2 regions of the Janibacter sp. UYMM211 genome follow, and region 1 is predicted to be linked to the other one. Evidence: riboswitches for the same ligand, from Rfam matches in the RefSeq annotation. Region 1 holds a riboswitch; the other holds the start of a gene.
What was found. Region 1 has a riboswitch for FMN ahead of ribD (bifunctional diaminohydroxyphosphoribosylaminopyrimidine deaminase/5-amino-6-(5-phosphoribosylamino)uracil reductase RibD). Riboswitches for the same ligand answer to the same signal wherever they lie in the genome.
Positions count from the first base shown of each region.

Region 2: it holds a riboswitch for FMN, as region 1 does, so the genes downstream of both, ABIB53_RS10830 (nicotinamide mononucleotide transporter family protein) here and ribD (bifunctional diaminohydroxyphosphoribosylaminopyrimidine deaminase/5-amino-6-(5-phosphoribosylamino)uracil reductase RibD) in region 1, are expected to answer to the same signal.

Region 1 covers NZ_JBEPOY010000007.1:76,033-81,611, forward strand. The annotation lists gene ABIB53_RS15790 (VOC family protein) at 1-180, opposite strand, end outside; gene ABIB53_RS15795 (RNA methyltransferase) at 251-1,051, opposite strand; gene ABIB53_RS15800 (phosphatase PAP2 family protein) at 1,082-1,810, shown strand; gene ABIB53_RS15805 (DUF1206 domain-containing protein) at 1,792-2,658, opposite strand; gene ABIB53_RS15810 (HAD family hydrolase) at 2,655-3,440, opposite strand; FMN riboswitch at 3,543-3,673, shown strand; gene ribD (bifunctional diaminohydroxyphosphoribosylaminopyrimidine deaminase/5-amino-6-(5-phosphoribosylamino)uracil reductase RibD) at 3,761-4,816, shown strand; gene ABIB53_RS15820 (riboflavin synthase) at 4,816-5,445, shown strand; gene ribB (3,4-dihydroxy-2-butanone-4-phosphate synthase) at 5,442-5,579, shown strand, end outside.
Region 2 covers NZ_JBEPOY010000003.1:341,245-346,823, reverse strand. The annotation lists gene ABIB53_RS10845 (RsmB/NOP family class I SAM-dependent RNA methyltransferase) at 1-1,452, shown strand, start outside; gene ABIB53_RS10840 (VOC family protein) at 1,452-1,835, shown strand; gene rpe (ribulose-phosphate 3-epimerase) at 1,850-2,509, shown strand; FMN riboswitch at 2,615-2,741, shown strand; gene ABIB53_RS10830 (nicotinamide mononucleotide transporter family protein) at 2,754-3,518, shown strand; gene ABIB53_RS10825 (phosphoribosyl-ATP diphosphatase) at 3,530-3,793, shown strand; gene hisG (ATP phosphoribosyltransferase) at 3,809-4,648, shown strand; gene ABIB53_RS10815 (PH domain-containing protein) at 4,636-5,088, shown strand; gene ABIB53_RS10810 (FUSC family protein) at 5,147-5,579, opposite strand, start outside.

The sequences.
Region 1 (5,579 bases):
GAGGACCTCGACGACCTCGATGTAGCGCTCGTGAGCCAGCGGCAGGATCATGTTGCGCGTGCCGAAGCGAGGATGGATGCCGCCGTCGAGCGGTTCCACCCCGATGGCCTCCGCGAGGCGCTTGGCGGTGGCCTGCAGCCCTGCAGGCTCTGCGGCGAAAGAGACGTGGTCGACGCGCATAGGGGCATCGTGGCACGGGGTGCGTCTCACGACGTAATCGACCCCCGACGAGCGGTCGCGTACCGACCGGTCACCGCGTACGCTGCCGCACCGCCTCGTAGAGGACGACCGCGGCGGAGGTCGAGACGTTGAGCGAGTTCGCCCGGCCGACCATGGGGATGCGCACGCGATGGGTCGAGGCGGCGAGCGCCTCGTCGGTGAGCCCGTACTTCTCCGAGCCGACGGCGACCGCGACGCCCCCGGTGTAGTCGACGTCGGTGTGCACGACGTCGGTGTCCGGCGTCGTCGCGACGACGGCCACGCCGTGCCCGGTCAGACGGGCCCAGGCCTGCGCGCGGGTCGTCGAGACGACCGGCACCGAGAAGACCGTGCCCTTGCTCCCGCGGATGACGTTGGGGTTGCCCCAGTCGGTGACGCAGTCGGCGGCGACGACGAGGTCGACACCCGCGGCGTCGGCCGTGCGCAGCATCGCGCCGAGGTTGCCCGGCTTCTCCACCCCTTCGACGAGCAGGACGAAGGGGTGGTCCCCCAGCTCGACGTCGTCCCACGACAGCCCGGGGGCGGGCACCTTCGCGAGGACGCCGTCCGGCCCCTCGCGGTAGGAGACCTTGTCGAAGGCGGTCCGCGAGAGCTCGACGACCTCCGCGCCGGCGGCGCGGGCCGCCTCGACGGCCCCCGGTCCGGCCTCGTGCATGAGCTCGGGGCAGTGGTAGACGGCGAAGGGGGTCACCCCCGCCTCGAGCGCGAGGAGGAGCTCCTCGGTGCCCTCGAGCAGGGTCGTGCCGCTCTCGTCGCGAGCCCGCCGACGGCGCAGCGCGACGAGCTCCTTGAGGCGCGGGTTGGACGGGGAGGTGATGTGCAGATCAGCCATGGCCCACCCAGGATGCCGCACACTGGGCCGATGCCCGGCCAGCTGGAGGACACGTCGACGTCGCAGCACCTCGAGCCCAGGAGGCCCGAGCCCGGGCGGCTGCTCCTCGCGCTGCTCGTCATGGCGGCGGCGATGCTCGTCACCGCCTTCGTCGGGCGTCAGGTCGTCCTCGCGTCGAGCTCGGTCCGCCGCAGCGACGCCTCGGTCATCGACGCGACGACCGGGTACGCACTGGAGCGGCCCGGGCTCGTCGACGCCCTGCTGCTGTGGGCCCATCTCACCGAGCCGTGGGTGCTCTTCCTCGTCCTCGCGCTGCTCGCGGGGGTGCTGCACTGGCGCGGTCTCGTTCGGCGCCGCGCCCTGTGGGTCGTGCCCGTGGGGCTCGTCGGCTGGGGGCTGTCGATCACGTGCAAGTACATCGTCGGGCGCCCGCGCCCGGTGCCGCCGGAGGCGATCACCGTCGCCGACGGCTACAGCTACCCCTCCGGCCACGCGACGGGCAGCACGATCGCGATGATCCTGCTCGTCGTCCTGCTGTGGCCCCTCGCGCGCCGCACGTGGACGCGTACGGTGCTCGTCGTGGCCGCGGCGACCCTCGTCGTGCTCACCTGCCTCGACCGCGTCTACCTCGGGGTCCACTACCCGACCGACGTCCTCGCCGGCGTGCTCGTGGGGAGCGCGATGACCGCGGCCGCGCTGACGATCGGTCTGCGGCCCCGACCGGGGCCGACCGCCCCGCCTCAGTCCAACCGGGCGTAGCGCGCGCGGGCGATGCAGTAGATGCCGAAGGCGATGATGCCCAGCGCCATCGCGGTGAGCAGGTAGGGGCCGTACTCGGCGCCCTTAACCGCCTTGAGCGCCCCGTCGAGGCCCTGCGCCTCGTCGGCGTCGTGCTGCCAGGCGGCGACGACGAAGAAGATGCCGACGAGGGCGAGGACGGCCCCCTTCGCCGGGTAGCCGATGGTGCCGGCGGTCACCGCCCACACCCCCGGGTGACGGGTGAGGTCCTTCATGAAGCGCTGACGCACGCCCTTCTGCACGTAGTACGCACCGACCGCGACGACGACGAGGCCGACGACCGCGACGAGCCACTGACCGGCGGGCTGGCGCATGAGCGTCTGGGTGAGGGTCTGCGTCTGGTCCTCGCTCGAGCCGGACTCGCCCGACCCGGTGGCGAAGCGGAAGGCCGACCACGCGATGGCGAGGTAGACGACCCCCTTCGCACCCGACTTGGCGCGCTCGGACGCGCCGCCGTCGCCGGGCGAGGGCGCGACGACCTCGGCGAGGTACCACAGGCCGAGCGCCGTGCCGCCGACGACGAAGACCCACAGGAGCACGGCCCCGAGGGGCTGGCCGGCGAGCGCGGCGAGAGCCCCGGACTGGTCGGCCTGCTCGCCGCCCGCCGCGCCCCACGCGAGCTGGAGCGCGATGCCGGCGATGACGAGGTGGAGGACGCCGTTGACGGCGTGACCGACCCGGGCGAGCGCGATGACGACGGGGTGCGAGCTCGCGTCGTCGACCGCGTCGACCGCGTCGTCGACGGCCTCGTCGGCGGCGTCGGCCGCGCGGCTGGAGGCGCGGCGGGGACGGTGCTCGGACGTGCTCACAGCAGGCTCCTCAGGACGGGGACGAGCCCGTCGTCGTCGACGACTCCGGTGACCTCGTCGGCCACATCCTGCACCTCGGCGGGGGCGTTGCCCATCGCGACGCCCCGGGCGGCCCAGCGCAGCATCTCGACGTCGTTGCGCTGGTCGCCGACGGCGACGGTCAGACCCGGCTCGACGTGGAGGCGACGGCGCACGATCTCCAGCGCCGACCCCTTCGAGACGCCCTCGGGGTTGATGTCGAGCCAGGCCGAGAAGCCGACCGAGTAGGCGACGCCGTGCAGACCGGCGCGGTCGACCGCCTCGGCGAACTCCTCGCTCGTCGCCTCCGGCATCCGCAGGGTCACACGGGTCGTCGGGTGCGCGAGGAGCTCCTCCCACGGCACGACCGTCTGCTCGCCGACGAGCTCGTCGGGCGGGTAGGGGGCGCTGAGGCGAAAGCCGACGCCGAGGTCCTCGACCGCGACGAGCGCGTCGGGCAGCACGGGACGCAGGCGGGTGAGGACCGGGGCGGGGTCGAAGGTGACGACGTCGTCCTCGTCGAGCGTCCAGCCCTGCGGGGCACGGGGGTCCAGACGGACCGTCACCGCGCCGTTGGAGCAGACCGCCCACCCCTTCGTCAGGCCGAGCGCGTCGAGGATCGGGGTCGTCGCGACGATGCCGCGACCGGTGGCGACGACGACGTGGTGACCGGCAGCGAGGACCGCCCGCACCGCCTCGCGGACGGCGGGGCGCAGGACCCCCTCGTGCGTGATCGTCGTGCCGTCGAGGTCGAGGCAGATCATGTGCGCGTCCACGCCCGCAACCTATCCGCCGTGACGCCGCTCACCGCCCTCGGGCGTTGACACGTCTCGACCGGCCCGCCCGGCGGGGGCTACCGTGGAGGGGTACGTGCTCCGGGGTCGGTGCAATTCCGAGCCGGCGGTGACAGTCCGCGACCCGCTCGCAGCCAGCGAGCGGTTGACGAGGTGAGATTCCTCGACCGACGGTGAAAGTCCGGATGGGAGGCAGCACGTGGTGGCGGGTGCGCTGTGCGCACCCGTGGCCTGCGCACCCTCGCGCGACCCCCCGGAGCCTGGAGACGGCGACGGCAGGAGGACCCAGGGTGACCGGGCCTGATGATGACGAGCGGTGGGTGCGGCGCGCCCTCGAGCTGGCGGAGCGCGGCCCCGCCGTCGACCCCAACCCCCGGGTCGGCGCGGTCCTCGTGGCCGACCGGCCCGACGGCCCGCAGGTGGTCGGCGAGGGCTGGCACCACGGCGCGGGCACCGCGCATGCCGAGGTCGTCGCGCTCGAGGCCGCCGGCGAGCGAGCACGGGGCGCGACCGCCTACGTGAGCCTCGAGCCGTGCGCGCACACCGGCCGGACCGGCCCGTGCACCGAGGCGCTGTTGGCGGCCGGGGTCGGGCGGGTCGTCCACGCGAGCAGCGACCCGGGGGCCCGGTCCGGCGGCGGGGCGCAGGTGCTGCGCGACGCCGGGGTCGAGGTCCGCGGCGGCGTGCTCGCCGACGAGGCCGACGCGCTCGTGCGCGACTGGCGCTTCGCGATCGTGCACGGCCGCCCCCGCGTCACGTGGAAGTACGCGTCGACCCTCGACGGTCGCGTGGCCGCCGCCGACGGCACGAGCCGGTGGATCACCGGGCGGGAGGCCCGGGTCGACGTGGGTCGGGCCCGGGCCCAGCACGGCGCCGTCCTCGTCGGCGTCGGCACCGTGCTCGCCGACGACCCCCAGCTCACCGCGCGCGACGCCGACGGCGAGCTCCTCCCCCGGCAGCCGCTGCGGGTCGTGCTCGGGCACCGTCTCGTCCCCCGCGGCGCGCGGGTGCTCGACGGTGACGCGCCGACCCTGCACCTGCCGACCCATGACGTGCGGGCGGCGCTGGCCGAGCTGCACGCCCGAGGCGTGCGCTCGGTGTGGCTCGAGGGCGGGCCGACCGTCGCCGCGGCCTTCTGGCGCGCGGGCTGCGTGGACGACGTCATCGCCTACCTCGCCCCCGCGCTGCTCGGCGCCGGCCCGTCCGCGCTCGGCGATCTCGGCGTCACGACCATCACCCAGGCACGTCGTCTGCGCACCGAGGGCGTGCGCCTCGTCGGCGACGACGTGCGCATCGACCTGAGCGTCGGCACCGCCGGCTCCGACCAGCACCACGAGGAGGACTGATGTTCACCGGCATCATCGAGGAGGTCGGGACCGTGCTCGCCGTCGAGCACGAGCAGCCCGGTGACGGGGGCGAGGCCGACGTCGGCAGCGCCCGGATGACGATCGAGGGCCCGGGCGTGCTCGTCGACGCCCGTCCCGGGTGCTCCATCGCCGTCGGCGGGGTGTGCCTCACCGTCGTCGAGCACGACGGCGAGCGCTTCACCGCCGACGTCATGGGCGAGACCCTGCGCTGGACCACCCTCGGCGGGCTCGCCCCGGGCGACCCGGTCAACCTCGAGCGCGCGCTGCGCGCCGACGGCCGGCTCGACGGGCACGTCGTCCAGGGCCACGTCGACGGCGTCGGCGAGGTCGTCGCGCGCACCGTGCACGAGCGCTGGGAGGTGCTCGAGGTGAGCGTGCCCGAGGAGCTGCGCCCCCACCTCGTGCGCAAGGGCTCGGTCGCCGTCGACGGCACCTCGCTCACCGTGAGCGGGCTGACCGACGCGGGCTTCGAGGTCTCGCTCATACCGACGACGCTCGCGGAGACGACGCTGGGCCGGCGGGCGGTCGGCGACCGGGTCAACCTCGAGACCGACGTGCTCGCGAAGTACGTGGCCGGGCTGCTCGGCGACCGTCAGGCCGCGTCATGAGCGGCTTCGCGACGATCCCCGACGCCCTCGAGGCCCTGCGCGCCGGGCGCCCGGTGCTCGTGCTCGACGACGCCGACCGCGAGGACGAGGGCGACGTCGTCCTCGCCGCGCAGACGGCCACCGCCGAGTGGCTC
Region 2 (5,579 bases), on a different contig from region 1:
CGCTCCCGCAACGCCCCCGCGCAGCGAGCCCGTCAGGGCGACCCGGCCCGGCTGGCCGCCTACACGGTCCTGCGCGCGGTCGCCGAGGGCGCCTACGCCAACCTCGAGCTGCCGCACGAGCTGCGCCGCCGCCGGCTGTCGGGCCGCGACGCGGGCTTCGCGACCGAGCTGACCTACGGCACCCTGCGGATGCAGGGGCTCTACGACCCGATCATTGCCGTCGCCGCCGACCGGCCGGTAAGCCGCCTCGACGGGGGAGTGCTCGACGTCCTGCGCCTGGGCACCCACCAGCTGCTGAGCATGCGCGTGCCCCAGCACGCCGCCGCCGACCAGAGCGTCGCCCTGGCCCGCCAGGTCAACGGCGCCGGCGCCGCGGGGCTCGTCAACGCCGTCATGCGCCGCGTGAGCGAGCGCACCGTGCAGGAGTGGCGCGAGGCGGTCGTGCCCGCCGAGCCGACGAGCACCCGTCTGGCCGTGTCGACGTCTCACCCCGAGTGGGTCGTCAAGGCGTTGCGCCAGGCCCTCGTCGGTCACGGGGCGAGCGACGCCGCCCACGTCGACGCCGATCTCGAGCGCCTGCTCGAGGCGCACAACGCCGCCGCCCCCGTCGCCCTCGTCGCGCGGCCGGGTCTGTCCGACGTCGAGGAGCTGCTCACCGCCGAGCACCTCGAGACCGCCCCGGGCGACCACTCTCCCTTCGCCGTCCTCCTCCTCGGGGGCGACCCGGCGGGCATCCCCGCCGTCCGCGACGGCCGGGCGGCCGTGCAGGACGAGGGCAGCCAGCTGCTCGCCCTGGCCCTCGCGGGGGCGCCGGTCACCACCCCGGCCGGGCGCCGTGAGCGCTGGCTCGACCTGTGCGCCGGACCCGGCGGCAAGGCGGGCCTGCTCGCCGCCCTCGCCCGCGAGCACGGCGCCGACCTCGTGGCCAACGAGATCTCCGAGCACCGCAGCGACCTCGTGCGCGCCACCCTGCGCCCCTCGCTCGAGGCCGCGCGCGAGGCCGGGCTCGAGCTGACCGTGCGCACCGCCGACGGTCGTGAGGCAGGGGCAGACGAGCCCGGGCGGTACGACCGGGTGCTCGTCGACGCGCCGTGCACGGGTCTGGGGGCCCTGCGACGCCGGCCCGAGGCCCGCTGGCGCCGCACCCCGGCCGATCTCGCCGGTCTCGGCCCGCTCCAGCGCGACCTGCTCGCGAGCGGGCTCGACGCCCTGGCGCCCGGGGGCGTGCTCGCCTACGCGACGTGCAGCCCGCACCTGTCCGAGACCTCCTTCGTCGTGCGGGACGTGACCCGCCGACGTGACGACGTCGAGGCGCTCGACGCCCCGGCCGTCCTGCGCGAGGTCGCGAGCAGCGAGCTCGCCGGTCTCGGCGACGGGCCGGCGGCGCAGATGTGGCCCCACTTGCACGGCACGGACGGCATGTACCTGCACCTGCTGCGCAAGCGGGCCTGATGCACGTCCTCGTCACCGGCGTGCACGTCGACGACCCCGCCCGGGCGTACGCCTTCTACACCGAGGTCCTCGGCTTCCGCGACGTGCTCGTCGTGCCCGGCAGCGACCTGTACATCCTCGGCCCGAGCACCGGGTGGGAGCTCGGCGCGCAGATCAACCTCGAGCCGATCACCGACCCGCTGACCCGCGCCTACCAGCAGCACTGCCTGCGCGAGGCGCGCCCGGTGCTCATGCTCGGGGTCCCCGACGCCGAGCTCGAGTACCGCCGGCTCAAGGAGCGCGAAGACCTCGTCTTCCGCCTCGAGCTCACCCGCGACGCCATCGGTCTGCACTTCCAGATCGAGGACACCGTCGGCAACGTCCTGTCCATCCACGAAGCCTGAGGACACCAGACCCCGTGCAGATCTCCCCGAGCATCCTCTCCGCCGACTTCGCCCACCTCGCGGACGAGCTCGACGCCATCGCGACCGCCGATTGGGCGCACGTCGACGTCATGGACGCGCACTTCGTCCCCAACCTCACCCTCGGCCTGCCGGTCGTCGAGTCGCTGCTCGCCGTGAGCCCGATCCCCATCGACTGCCACCTCATGATCGAGGACCCCGACCGCTGGGCCCCGCCGTACGCCGAGGCGGGCGCGCAGTCGGTGACCTTCCACGTCGAGGCGGCGAAGGACCCGGTGCGCCTCGCGCGCGACCTGCGGGCGGCCGGCGCCCGGGCGAGCATGGCGATCAAGCCGGGCACCGACTTCGCGCCCTACGAGGACCTGCTGCCCGAGCTCGACATGGTCCTCGTCATGACCGTCGAGCCCGGCTTCGGCGGGCAGTCCTTCATGGCCGACCAGATGCCGAAGGTGCGCCAGGTGCGCGAGGCCGTGCGTCGCCACGGCGGCGAGATCTGGGTGCAGGTCGACGGCGGCGTCTCCGCGCGGACCATCGAGCAGTGCGCCGAGGCGGGCGCCGACGTCTTCGTCGCCGGGTCGGCCGTGTACGGCGCGGAGTCCGCGGCCGACGCGGTGGCCGAGCTGCGCGAGCTCGCGCAGCGGCACGCCCACGCCTGACCCGTCCCCCTTCGCCCTCGTCGCGTCCCGCGTGGGTGCGGCATCGGCGAGATCACACGCCGCGGGTTTTGCCCCGGGTGCCCGGGCGCGCGACGATGGCCCGAGCACGTGCCTCGTGACTCGGTGAAACTCCGAACCGGCGGTGAGAGCCCGCGACCCGGCCATGGTGGTCGGTGAACTCTGGTGAGACCCCCAGGGCCGACGGTCATAGTCCGGACGAGAGAGGCGCTGCGGGAGGACAGTCATGCCTGCAGAGGGTCAGAACCTCTTCCAGGAGATCATCGCCGCGCACCTGCAGATCGGGCCCTACGCCCTGTACTGGCTCGAGGCGGTCGGGATCCTCATCGGCGTCGTCAGCGCCTACCTCGGGATGAAGCGGTGGGTGTGGGCCTGGCCGGTCGGCATCAGCGCCAACATCATGCTCTTCGCGGTCTACCTCGGCGCGCTCTTCGGCGCCGACGAGCGGATCCCGCTCTTCGGGCAGGCCGGGCGTCAGGTCTTCTTCATCGTCACGAGCATCTACGGCTGGTGGCGCTGGACCCAGATCAAGCGCGAGCGCACGGCGGCGGAGCCGGGCGCGGTCGGCAGCGAAGGGGGAGCCGCGATCGTCCCGCGGTGGGCGACCTCGCGCGAGCGTCTCGTCGTCGCCGGCGTGTGGCTCGGTGGCACGGTCGTCGCGCACCAGGCCTTCGTCACGCTGTGGGCCGCGGCGCCGAACCCGTACTGGCAGCCCCAGTGGTGGTACTTCTGGAGCGACTCGTGGATCTTCGTCGGGTCGATGCTCGCGACGTACATGATGGCGCGCGGGTGGAACGAGTTCTGGCTCGCCTGGATCGCCGTCGACCTCGTCGGGGTCCCGCTCGGCTTCGCCACGGGGTACGTGCCCACCGCCGTCATGTACATCGGTTACGGCGCCTTCGTCCTCTACGGCTTCACCCAGTGGGTGGCGGCCACCCGGCGCGCGGCCGCGACCCCGACCGGGTCAGGGGAGCGCGTCGGCGCCGCCTAGACTGGGCGCCTGTGAAGACCTTCGACTCCCTCTTCGCCGAGCTCACGGCGACCGCGCAGACCCGGCCCGAGGGCTCGGGCACCGTCGCAGCGCTGGACGCCGGCACCCATGCCATCGGCAAGAAGGTCGTCGAGGAGGCCGCCGAGGTGTGGATGGCCGCCGAGCACGAGGGCAAGGAGCGCCTCGCCGAGGAGATCAGCCAGCTGCTCTACCACCTCCAGGTGCTCATGCTCGCCAACGACCTCGAGCTCGACGACGTCTACACCCACCTCTGATCAGGCAGGACCTCCGTGCGCATCGCCGTCCCCAACAAGGGCTCGCTGTCCGAGCCGTCCGTCGCCATGCTCCGAGAGGCCGGCTACCGCGTGCGCCGGGACTCCAAGGAGCTCGTCGTCGCCGACCCCGACAACGGGGTCGAGTTCTTCTACCTGCGCCCGCGTGACGTCGCCGTCTACGTCGGGCAGGGCCAGGTCGACGCCGGCATCACCGGCCGCGACCTGCTCCTCGACTCCGGCTCGGCCGCCGTCGAGATCATGTCGCTCGGCTTCGGCGGCTCGACCTTCCGCTTCGCCGGCCGGGCCGGCACGGCGAGCGGCGTCGGCGACCTCCAGGGCCGCCGCGTCGCGACGTCCTACGCCGGGCTCGTCGCCGCGCACCTCGCCGACCACGGCGTGCAGGCCGAGGTCGTGCGGCTCGACGGAGCGGTCGAGACGGCGATCACCCTCGGCGTCGCCGACGCGATCGCCGACGTCGTCGAGACCGGCACCACCCTGCGCAACCAGGGCCTCGAGGTCTTCGGCGAGCCGATCCTGCGCAGCGAGGCCGTCCTCGTGCGCCGGGCCGATGCCGCCGAGTCCGCGGTCGAGGTCCTGCACCGCCGGCTCATGGGCGTCGTCACGGCGCGCCACTACGTCATGCTCGACTACGACTGCCCGACGACGATCGTCGAGCAGGCGGTGACCCTCACCCCGGGCCTGGAGTCGCCGACGATCTCGCCGATGCACGACAAGGACTGGGTCGCCGTGCGGGCCATGGTCCCGCGCGGACGGACCAACGCGATCATGGACGAGCTCTACGACATCGGGGCCCGCGCGATCCTCGTCACCGAGATCACCGCGTGCCGGCTGTGAGCGGCGCAGGACGTCCCGGCGACGGGACGAATGCCCCCTTCGTCCCCCGGCGCGGGCGCCTCGTGGCGAGCGTCCTCGCCGTCCTCACCCTCGTCATCTTCCTGCTCGTCGCGATCTTCGTGCCCGAGCGCTTCCACCTCGTCGACCGGCTCGGCTTCTTCCTCATCGGGCTCGGCGTCGCCGGGCTGCTCAGCCGGTACATGACGATCCGGGCGGTGCCGCGGGCCGACGGCCTGCTCGTGCGCAACCTCGGGCCGCAGCAGGTCGTGCCGTGGGAGGACATCGAGGCGGTGCGCTTCTCCGACGGCATGCCGTGGGTGCGGCTCGACCTCGCCGACGGCGACGACATGGCGGTCATGGCGATCCAGCGGGCCGACGGCTCCGGCTCGCTCGCCCAGGCCCAGCGGCTCAGCGACCTCGTCGGCGCCCACCAGCGCTGATCACTCTGCGCGCTGCTCCGCGCGCACGAGCGCCGCTACTCCGCGCGCACGAGCGCCGCTACTCCGCGCGCACGAGCGCGACGGCGTCGGCGTACTCGAGGCCGGTGACCATGAGCAGGTCGACGACCATCGAGCGCACCTGCGCCCGGATGAGCTCGGCCGACAGGGTCGCCCCGGGCTCGCCCCGACCCGCGGCGCGCCCCACCCGCACGAGCTGCTCGCGCACCTCGATGCCCAGCCGCCCCTGGTCGAGCTCGCGGGCGAGCTCCTCGACGACGACCGCGAGACGGTCGACGACCCGCAGGTAGGGCTCGGGCACGGCCTCGCCGACCCTGACGGCGACACCCGTGCGGCGGGCGAGCACGCGCATGTTGCGCACGCACCGGTCGAGCGGGTTGATCGCCGAGGAGATGAGGCGCACCTCGGCGCGATGGCGCGCGTGCAGCGGTGAGATCGCGGCGATCTCGTTGGCCGCACCGGCCCCGTCGCGC